Regions from separate parts of the Brucella sp. IR073 genome, predicted to be linked through region 2. Evidence: predicted binding sites of a transcription regulator. Region 2 holds the regulator's gene; the other holds the start of a gene.

Region 1 (4,380 bases), on a different contig from region 2:
GATAGGGCGACTTCACCGGCGCGCTTAGGTTGCGGTTAGTCGAAACAAAAGGGGAGATCACCATGAATATGTTCGAAATGTCGGCGACGAAGCGCGGCGAACAGGCGGAAATGGCAGCCTGGGAGAGCGTATGGGATGCCGCTCCGGCAGCTGTGCGGCAGAAGCTCGGGCTGTCGAAGGAGCGCGTGGGCAATGTCCTCGTGCTTCGCGCCGCCAATTGTCCGGTCGCTTTCTTCAACCGCATTCTCGGGCTCGGCCTGGATGAGCCTGCCGACCGGTCCTGGCTGGAGGAGCAACTCGAAACATATGCTGCGGCTGGCGTGCCCTACGGCGTCGGCCTTTGCCGCGAGGCGCGCCCTGCTGAAATCTCCGGCTGGCTGGAAGCGGGCGGCTTGCGGAAAAAGGCCTCGCTCGCAAAGATGATGCGATCCACCGACCAACTGCCCAGCGAAGACTTGAGAACCGTCATTCGCGAAGTAGGCATCGAGGAGGCCAATCTGTTCGCGAAGACAGCGGCCGCCGGTTTCGGTGTCCCCGACAGTCTCGCGGAATTGTTCGAAGCGCTGCCCGGCCGGGAAGGCTGGCGCTTTTATCTATCGTTCGATGCCGGCGAAGCCGTTGGCACCGGAGCGCTTTTCGTTCGCGGCGATGTCGCCTGGATCGGTTTCGGCTCCACCATCCCGTCGCATCGGCATAGGCATCTCCACGGCGCGATGATGGCGCACCGCATGCATGTGGCCGCGGATCTCGGATGCCGCTGGCTCATCACCGAGACCGATCTTCCGCATGATGGCGAGCCGGCGCCGTCCTTCCACAACATGCAGCGGCTCGGCTTCGAACTTGCCTATGAACGGGCTAATTTCGTGGCCGACCAGACGTGAGCTCGTAACATGTCCTACTTCATCTTGCGCGCCCGAAGACCGCTGCTATCGAAGCCTCTGTCACCAAAGGCCCCCCGAGGAGAAATTCCGATTTCGTGTTTCAGTGGAGCTTGAACTCGCCTTCCACGCGTCGCCACTCGTTCGGCCCGATCAGACGCTGGTGACAGTATCGGACGGAGTGCAGCGGCCCGTCGAGCCTGCTCTGCCAGAAGTGCAGGAATTTGTGCATCTCGGGAAAGTCCGGTGCAAGGTCATAGTCTTGCCAAACATAGGTCTGCAGGACTGATTCGAAATCGGGAATGCGATAGAGGATATGCGCTGTGGTGAGACCATACCCATTGAGCTGACGCTCCAGATCCGATGAAAATTGCATATTACATCTCCGCTTCGTGACATTTCCAGATGACCCAAAAATACCGCAGCCATCTTTAAATTTTCAACGTGGAGCGCCGGTTTATTGTTCCTTTTCAGGATGGTAGCAGCCGCGAGACCTGAGTGCTAATTTTTTTATCCAGCCCTCTTGCAATCCAAAAATCGCAAAACCAGATCATTTTGCGCAAAATGCTCGATCGAGGTTTTGCACCCGCTCCGGATTGGTCATCCGGTCCGGCGAGGGGAACAATATTATCATTGTTTGTCCATGGAGGAAAACATGTCGTTCCGACCGCTTCACGATCGCATTCTCGTCCGCCGGGTCGAATCCGAGGAAAAGACCAAAGGCGGCATCATCATTCCCGATACCGCGAAGGAAAAGCCGCAGGAAGGCGAGGTCATCGCCGTCGGCCCCGGCGCGCGCAATGAAGCCGGGCAGATCCAGGCCCTCGACGTCCAGGTAGGCGATCGCATCCTGTTCGGCAAATGGTCCGGCACGGAAATCAAGATCAATGGCGAAGACCTGCTGATCATGAAGGAAAGCGATGTCATGGGCATCATCGAAGCCCAGGCAGAGCAGAAAAAAGCCGCCTGAACCCATCCAAACCACGATCATCAGTCAGAAACTGCCTATTGAGGAGTTGAAGAAAATGGCTGCGAAAGAAGTCAAATTCAGCGCCGATGCCCGTGAACGCATGCTGCGAGGGGTCGATGTGCTGGCCAATGCCGTAAAGGTCACGCTCGGGCCCAAGGGCCGCAATGTTGTGATCAACAAATCCTTCGGCGCTCCGCGTATTACCAAGGACGGCGTCTCGGTCGCCAAGGAAATCGAACTGGAAGACAAGTTCGAGAATATGGGCGCTCAGATGGTCCGCGAGGTTGCCTCCAAGACCAACGACCTCGCCGGCGACGGCACCACCACCGCGACCGTGCTCGCGCAGGCGATCGTGAAGGAAGGCGCCAAGGCGGTCGCGTCAGGCATGAACCCGATGGACCTGAAGCGCGGTATCGATCTCGCCGTCGATGCGGTCGTCAAGGAACTCAAGTCAAACGCCCGCAAGATCACCAGCAATGCGGAAATCGCCCAGGTCGGCACCATTTCCGCCAATGGCGATGCCGAAATTGGGCGCTACCTTGCCGAAGCGATGGAGAAGGTCGGCAACGAAGGCGTCATCACGGTTGAAGAGGCCAAGACCGCCGAAACCGAGCTGGAAGTCGTCGAAGGCATGCAGTTCGACCGAGGTTACCTCTCGCCCTATTTCGTCACCAATCAGGATAAGATGCGGGTCGAACTTGAGGATCCCTATATCCTCATCCATGAGAAGAAGCTCTCCAACCTGCAATCGATGCTGCCGGTTCTTGAGGCCGTTGTGCAGTCGGGCAAGCCGCTCCTGATCATCGCAGAGGACGTAGAAGGGGAAGCTCTTGCAACCCTCGTCGTCAACAAGCTGCGCGGCGGCCTCAAGATCGCCGCTGTCAAGGCTCCGGGCTTCGGCGACCGCCGCAAAGCTATGCTTGAAGACATCGCCATACTGACCGGCGGCACCGTGATCTCGGAAGACCTCGGCATCAAGCTCGAGAATGTCACGCTTGACATGCTTGGCCGTGCCAAGAAGGTGGCCATCGAAAAGGAAAACACGACCATTATCGATGGGGCCGGTTCCAAGGCCGATATCGACGGCCGTACGGCACAGATCCGCGCCCAGATCGAAGAAACGACTTCCGACTATGATCGCGAGAAGCTGCAGGAGCGTCTTGCCAAGCTCGCCGGCGGCGTTGCCGTGATCCGCGTTGGCGGCTCCACGGAAGTCGAAGTCAAGGAAAAGAAGGACCGCGTCGACGATGCGCTGCACGCCACCCGTGCCGCCGTCGAGGAAGGCATATTGCCCGGCGGCGGCGTTGCGCTGCTGCGGGCCGTGAAGGCGCTCGATGGCCTGACACCGGCCAATGACGACCAGCGCGTCGGCATAGAGATTGTGCGCCGCGCAATTGAAGCGCCGGTGCGCCAGATTGCCGAAAATGCCGGTGCCGAAGGCTCTGTCATCGTCGGGAAACTGCGCGAGCAGCCGGACTTCTCCTTCGGCTGGAACGCGCAGACCGGTGAGTTCGGCGACCTTTTCGCCCAAGGCGTTATCGATCCTGCCAAAGTCGTGCGCACGGCGCTCCAGGATGCCGCTTCCGTCGCCGGTCTGCTGGTGACGACTGAGGCCATGATAGCTGAGAAGCCGAAGAAGGAAGCTGCTCCGGCGATGGCCGACGGCGCCGGCATGGATTACTAAGACGATCCCGGAAGAAGGCCCGTCCCGTCCTTCGAGGGGCGGGCCTTGCCGAAGTTCAATAGTTTCATCGGGGAGGATCAGGATAGCAATCCCCGAAGAGGCATGGACAGCGATCAGCGCGGACAGTTCCTCCGCCGACTTCATCAGCGAAGAAGAGACCCCAAGACATTCTCTGCCATCTATTATTTCGCCTCCCAGACTTCGCGCCAGCCGGAAAATTCCGAGGGGCGGATTCGATAGCGGGCAAAATTGCCTTCGTGCAGTCCCGTCAGTTCGGCTTCAGCAATCTCGACGAAGCGCTCGCGGTCAGCAGAGTTAATCCTTTCTGTCGCCCAATCGGCGATGTGGGCGGTAGCTTTCTGACGTCCGGTACGCCCACGAATGAGGGCAGCGATAAGTTCACGCAGTTCCTCTCGATAGCGAAGCCGGAACGGGTCGGGTTCGCCCAGCGATTGGCGCACGGCGGCGTAACGCGCGGCTGATCGCTCATAGGCCCATAGGAACAGGTCTTTGAGAAGGTCAATCCGGTTCAACTCGTAAACCCCAAGCACTGCCTCGGTATAGATCTGCCGCGGTACATCAGCGAAAGAGAGCGGTGAAAGATTGTTTTTGATGAACGGGATGTTTGCAGCAAGGCGGGACACGCGCTTGTTCACGTCATCGAAGGGCTGAAGATAGGGCAGTTGAACCAAGACGAAGAATGCTTGTTCGAAAGGGTCGATGATCGCATCGGCCGTGGCCAAAACCTCATCAAATGATTCCTCAATGAGCTGGGGCACTTCCAGAGGATGGAAAACGGACCGCTCGATCCCCACCGCAATGTATCGCAGCCTGCCGGGGGCCGACGG
Region 2 (4,380 bases):
ACGCGCCGCGTGCCGAATTGCTCTATGAGCGGATGGGCCCCGCGGTGGAAATGTCCGGCGGAAGCGCCGGCAACACCGCCGCCGGCGTCGCCAGCCTCGGCGGACGCGCCGCCTATTTCGGCAAGGTCGCGGCGGATCATCTTGGCCGGATTTTTACCCATGACATCCGCGCGCAAGGCGTTGTGTTCGACACTCGTCCGCTGGAAGACGGCGTTCCCACCGCCCGGTCGATGATTTTCGTGACCGCCGATGGCGAGCGCTCGATGAACACCTATCTCGGCGCCTGCGTCGAGCTCGGGCCGGAGGACGTCGAAAGCTCCAAGGTAGCCGAAGCCAAGGTCACCTATTTCGAGGGTTATCTCTGGGACCCGCCGCGCGCCAAGGAGGCGATCCGGCTGTCCGCCAAGCTCGCTCATGAGCATGGGCGCGAAGTGGCGATGACGCTTTCGGACCCCTTCTGCGTCGACCGCTATCGCGACGAGTTTCTGGAACTGATGCGCTCCGGCACGGTCGATATCGTCTTCGCCAACGAGGCGGAGCTGAAATCGCTTTACCAGACGGCATCCTTCGAGGCGGGTCTGGAAGCGATCCGTCAGGATTGCAAGCTCGCCGCAGTGACGCGCTCGGAAAAGGGCTCCGTCATCGTCTCGGGCGATGAAACCGTCGCCGTCCCCGCCATTGAACTGCGTGAACTCGTGGATACCACCGGTGCGGGCGATCTCTACGCCTCCGGTTTTCTTTATGGCTACACAAACGGCTATTCGCTGGAAAATTGCGCCCATCTGGGCTCGCTGGCAGCCGGCATCATTATACAGCAAATGGGCCCCCGCCCGCAATCGAGCCTGCGAGATGTGGCAGAGCAGAGGGGCCTGATAAAGGGAGTGACGGTGGAGGGGTAGGCTGCGTAAGGCGCCCTCCTTCCCCCTGGCGGGGAAGGTGTCTGCGGAGCAGACGGATGGGGGTGGTGACGTTTGCACTTTTGCTGGAGAGAGTGGCGTAAACATCACCACCCCCACCCGGCCCTTCAGGCCAACCCTCCCCGCAAGGGGGAGGGAGGGCGCGTATCGCCCCTTAAGCGTCCTTTTCCGCCTGCGGATCGACCGGTCCCGGCTCCGCTGGCGCCTCGGTCGCCGCCTGCTTCGGACCGCCGCGCGAGACGCCTACGAGCGCCGGCCGCAGCACGCGGTCGCCGATGACATACCCTGCCTGTACCACCTGCAGCACCGTGTTGTTCGGCACCTCGGCATTGGGGATTTCGAACATCGCCTGGTGGAAATGCGGGTCGAATTTCTGGCCCTCGGGCTCGATCTTCTTCACGCCATGGCGCTCCAGCGTGGAAAGCATGGCGCGTTCCGTCATCTCCACGCCTTCGGCGAGCGCCTTAAGGCCCGTATCGCCCGCCTCCAGCGCTTCTGCCGGAATAGCCTCCAGCGCGCGGGCCAGATTGTCCGACACAGCGAGCATGTCGCGCGCGAAATTGGTGACGGCGTAAGTCCTGGCGTCCTGCACATCGCGGGCGGTGCGCTTGCGCAAATTCTCCATGTCGGCGGCAAGCCGCAGGAGCTGGTCCTTCAATTCGCTGTTCTCAGCCTGAAGCTCCGCAACCGGGTCGGCCTCTGCTTCCGCTTCATCCTCCGCCGCTTCGGCTTTCGCCTCGGCCTTCCTGGATTTCAGGAAATCGTCGGCCGCGCGCTTCAGCGCATCGCGATCCCGGGGATTGTTGATGTCGCGCTGATGCAGATCGGCAGCCTCGTCCTTATGCTTCTCTTCAGCCATTCTCTTCTTCCGTTCTGAAAAATCGTCGTCGCCCGGATATCGAGCTTCATATTTTGAAAATCAAGTGCTTGTGAAGAAATGCATCATCTCGTGAGCTAGCGCAACAGCCGCGAAACGAGCTGCGCCGTGTAATCCACCATCGGCACGATGCGGGCATAGTTGAGCCGCGTCGGGCCGATGACGCCGAGAGCGCCCACCACCCGCTGCTCCGCGTCGCGATAGGGCGCGACGATGAGCGATGAGCCGGACAGCGAGAAGAGCTTGTTCTCCGAGCCGATGAAGATGCGCACGCCTGATCCTGCCTCGGCCAGTTCGAGGAGCTGGATCATGCCTTCCTTGGTTTCAAGATCGTCGAAGAGGTGCCGCAGCCGCTCGACATCCTCCTGCGCATGGATGTTTTCAAGAAGATTGGCGCGCCCGCGTACGATGAGCCGCGTCGGCTGGTCATTGCCGCCGCCGCTCCAGATCGCGAGGCCCTGCTCGACCAGATGCTGTGACAGCGTGTCGAGCTCCTGCTTCGTCTCCTCCTTGAGCCGCGCCAGCTCGCTGCGCGCTTCGGAGAGCGTGCGGCCCTGGATATGCGCGTTGAGGAAGTTGGATGCCTCGGCCAGTTGCGAGGCCGTCACGCCCGGGGGCAGCGAGATGATACGGTTTTCCACGTCGCCGCTTTGGGTGACGAGCACGGCGAGCGCCTGCGTCGGCTCCAGCCGCACGAATTCGATATGCTTGAGCGCGCCTTCCGCTTTGGTGGCGAGCACCAGCCCCGCGCCGCGCGACAGGCCGGAGAGGATCTGGCTCGCCTCGGTCAGCACTTTTTCCACTGAGTTGCCGCTGCCGGCGGCGCGCACCTGCGTCTCGATCGATTTGCGCTCGTCCGGCGGCAGGTCCCCCACCTCGAGAAACGCATCGACGAAGAAGCGTAAACCCAACTGCGTCGGCAGGCGCCCCGCCGAGACATGCGGCGCGTAGATGAGGCCTAATTGCTCCAGATCGCTCATCACATTGCGGATCGTCGCCGGCGACAGCGCCAGCGGCAGAAGACGGGAGAGATTGCGTGAACCGACCGGCTCGCCGTCGCCCAGATAGCTTTCCACGATGCGCCGGAAAATATCGCGCGAGCGCTGGTCGAGGGTCGCAAGTGTTTCGGGAACTGCTGCTTTCGTCATGTCCGTTGCACGGGCTCCATCAGGCCTGAATGGCTGAGTTGAACATAAATATATATGCGCGCCCATACGGCGGTCAAAGGCGCGCTGCCCTTAAGTATCTTTCTATTTCCCTCATTGCGGCCTAAAAGCCCAATCAGACAATATGAATCGAGGGTCCCCATGCGTCCATCCAAGCGCGCCGCAGACGAAATGCGCGCCGTCTCTTTCGAGCGCGGCGTTTCCAAACATGCCGAAGGGTCCTGCCTGGTCCGTTTCGGCGATACGCATGTGCTCTGCACGGCGAGCCTTGAGGAGAAGGTTCCGGGCTGGATGCGCAATACCGGCAAGGGCTGGGTGACGGCCGAATATGGCATGCTGCCCCGCTCCACCGGCGAGCGCATGCGCCGCGAGGCTTCCTCCGGCAAGCAGGGCGGACGCACGCTGGAAATCCAGCGCTTGATCGGCCGCTCCTTACGCGCCGTGGTCGATCTCCAGGCGCTGGGCGAACAGCAGATCACCATCGATTGCGACGTCATCCAGGCCGATGGCGGCACCCGCACCGCCGCCATTACCGGCGGATGGGTGGCGCTCTATGAGTGCCTGCGCTGGATGGAAACGCGCCAGATGGTGAAGGTGGAGAAGGTTCTGAAGGATCATGTCGCCGCCATCTCCTGCGGCATATCGAACGGCGAGCCGGTTATCGACCTCGACTATGCCGAGGATTCGACCGCCGGGACCGACGCCAACTTCGTCATGACCGGCAAGGGCGGCATCGTGGAAATCCAGGGCACCGCCGAGGGCGAGCCGTTCACGGAGGAGCAGTTCGGCGCGCTTATGCAGTTGGCGCGCACGGGCATCAACCGGCTCGTTTCCCTGCAAAAGATGGCGGTGGCCTGAAGGCGCCAGGGAGGATAGGCTATGAAAATGCAGCCCGCCGCCGTTCTGGAATCCGCGCTCTATGTCACGGATCTGCCGCGCGCCGTGGCTTTTTATCGCGACGTGCTGGGTCTGGAACTGGTGCGCGAGCCTGACCATCGCAACGCCTTTTTCCGTTGCGGCGCAGGCGTTGTGCTGCTCTTCAATGCCGATGAGACCATCAAGCCTCCCGCACCGGGGGCGCTGCCTGTCCCCACCCACGGCACCAGAGGGGCAGGTCATCTCTGTTTCCGGGCGGATCGAGCCGAAATCCCCCTATGGAAGGCGCATCTCGAAGCGAGCGGCGTGGAAATCGAAAGCGAGGTCGAGTGGCCGAATGGCGCCCATTCGCTCTATTTCCGCGATCCATCAGGCAATTCGCTCGAATTCGGCGAGCCGGAACTATGGAATATGAAATGAGAAAACTGGAAAAAGGGCGGCTGATCGTCGCGACCCACAACAAGGGCAAGCTTAAGGAAATCCATGACCTGATCGGCCCGTTCGGCTTCGAGACGCAATCGGCTAGCGAACTGGGCCTGCCCGA

What was found. The regulator HrcA, encoded in region 2, represses chaperone genes, less so after heat shock. The targets are predictions, from matches to a motif close to GTTAGCACTCNCNNNNNGNGAGTGCTAAC.
Positions count from the first base shown of each region.
Region 1: the regulator HrcA is predicted to act here: its motif matches at 1,356-1,384, upstream of groES (co-chaperone GroES).

Region 1 covers NZ_JBAKHD010000017.1:1,358-5,737, reverse strand. Annotated here, with positions in the region: gene ACOWVG_RS18855 (LuxR C-terminal-related transcriptional regulator) at 1-5, shown strand, start outside; gene ACOWVG_RS18850 (hypothetical protein) at 63-881, shown strand; gene ACOWVG_RS18845 (usg protein) at 982-1,254, opposite strand; gene groES (co-chaperone GroES) at 1,534-1,848, shown strand; gene groL (chaperonin GroEL) at 1,904-3,532, shown strand; gene ACOWVG_RS18830 (Fic family protein) at 3,715-4,380, opposite strand, start outside.
Region 2 covers NZ_JBAKHD010000002.1:60,497-64,876, reverse strand. Annotated here, with positions in the region: gene ACOWVG_RS04130 (adenosine kinase) at 1-899, shown strand, start outside; gene grpE (nucleotide exchange factor GrpE) at 1,072-1,776, opposite strand; gene hrcA (heat-inducible transcriptional repressor HrcA) at 1,872-2,942, opposite strand; gene rph (ribonuclease PH) at 3,102-3,818, shown strand; gene ACOWVG_RS04110 (VOC family protein) at 3,846-4,256, shown strand; gene rdgB (RdgB/HAM1 family non-canonical purine NTP pyrophosphatase) at 4,253-4,380, shown strand, end outside.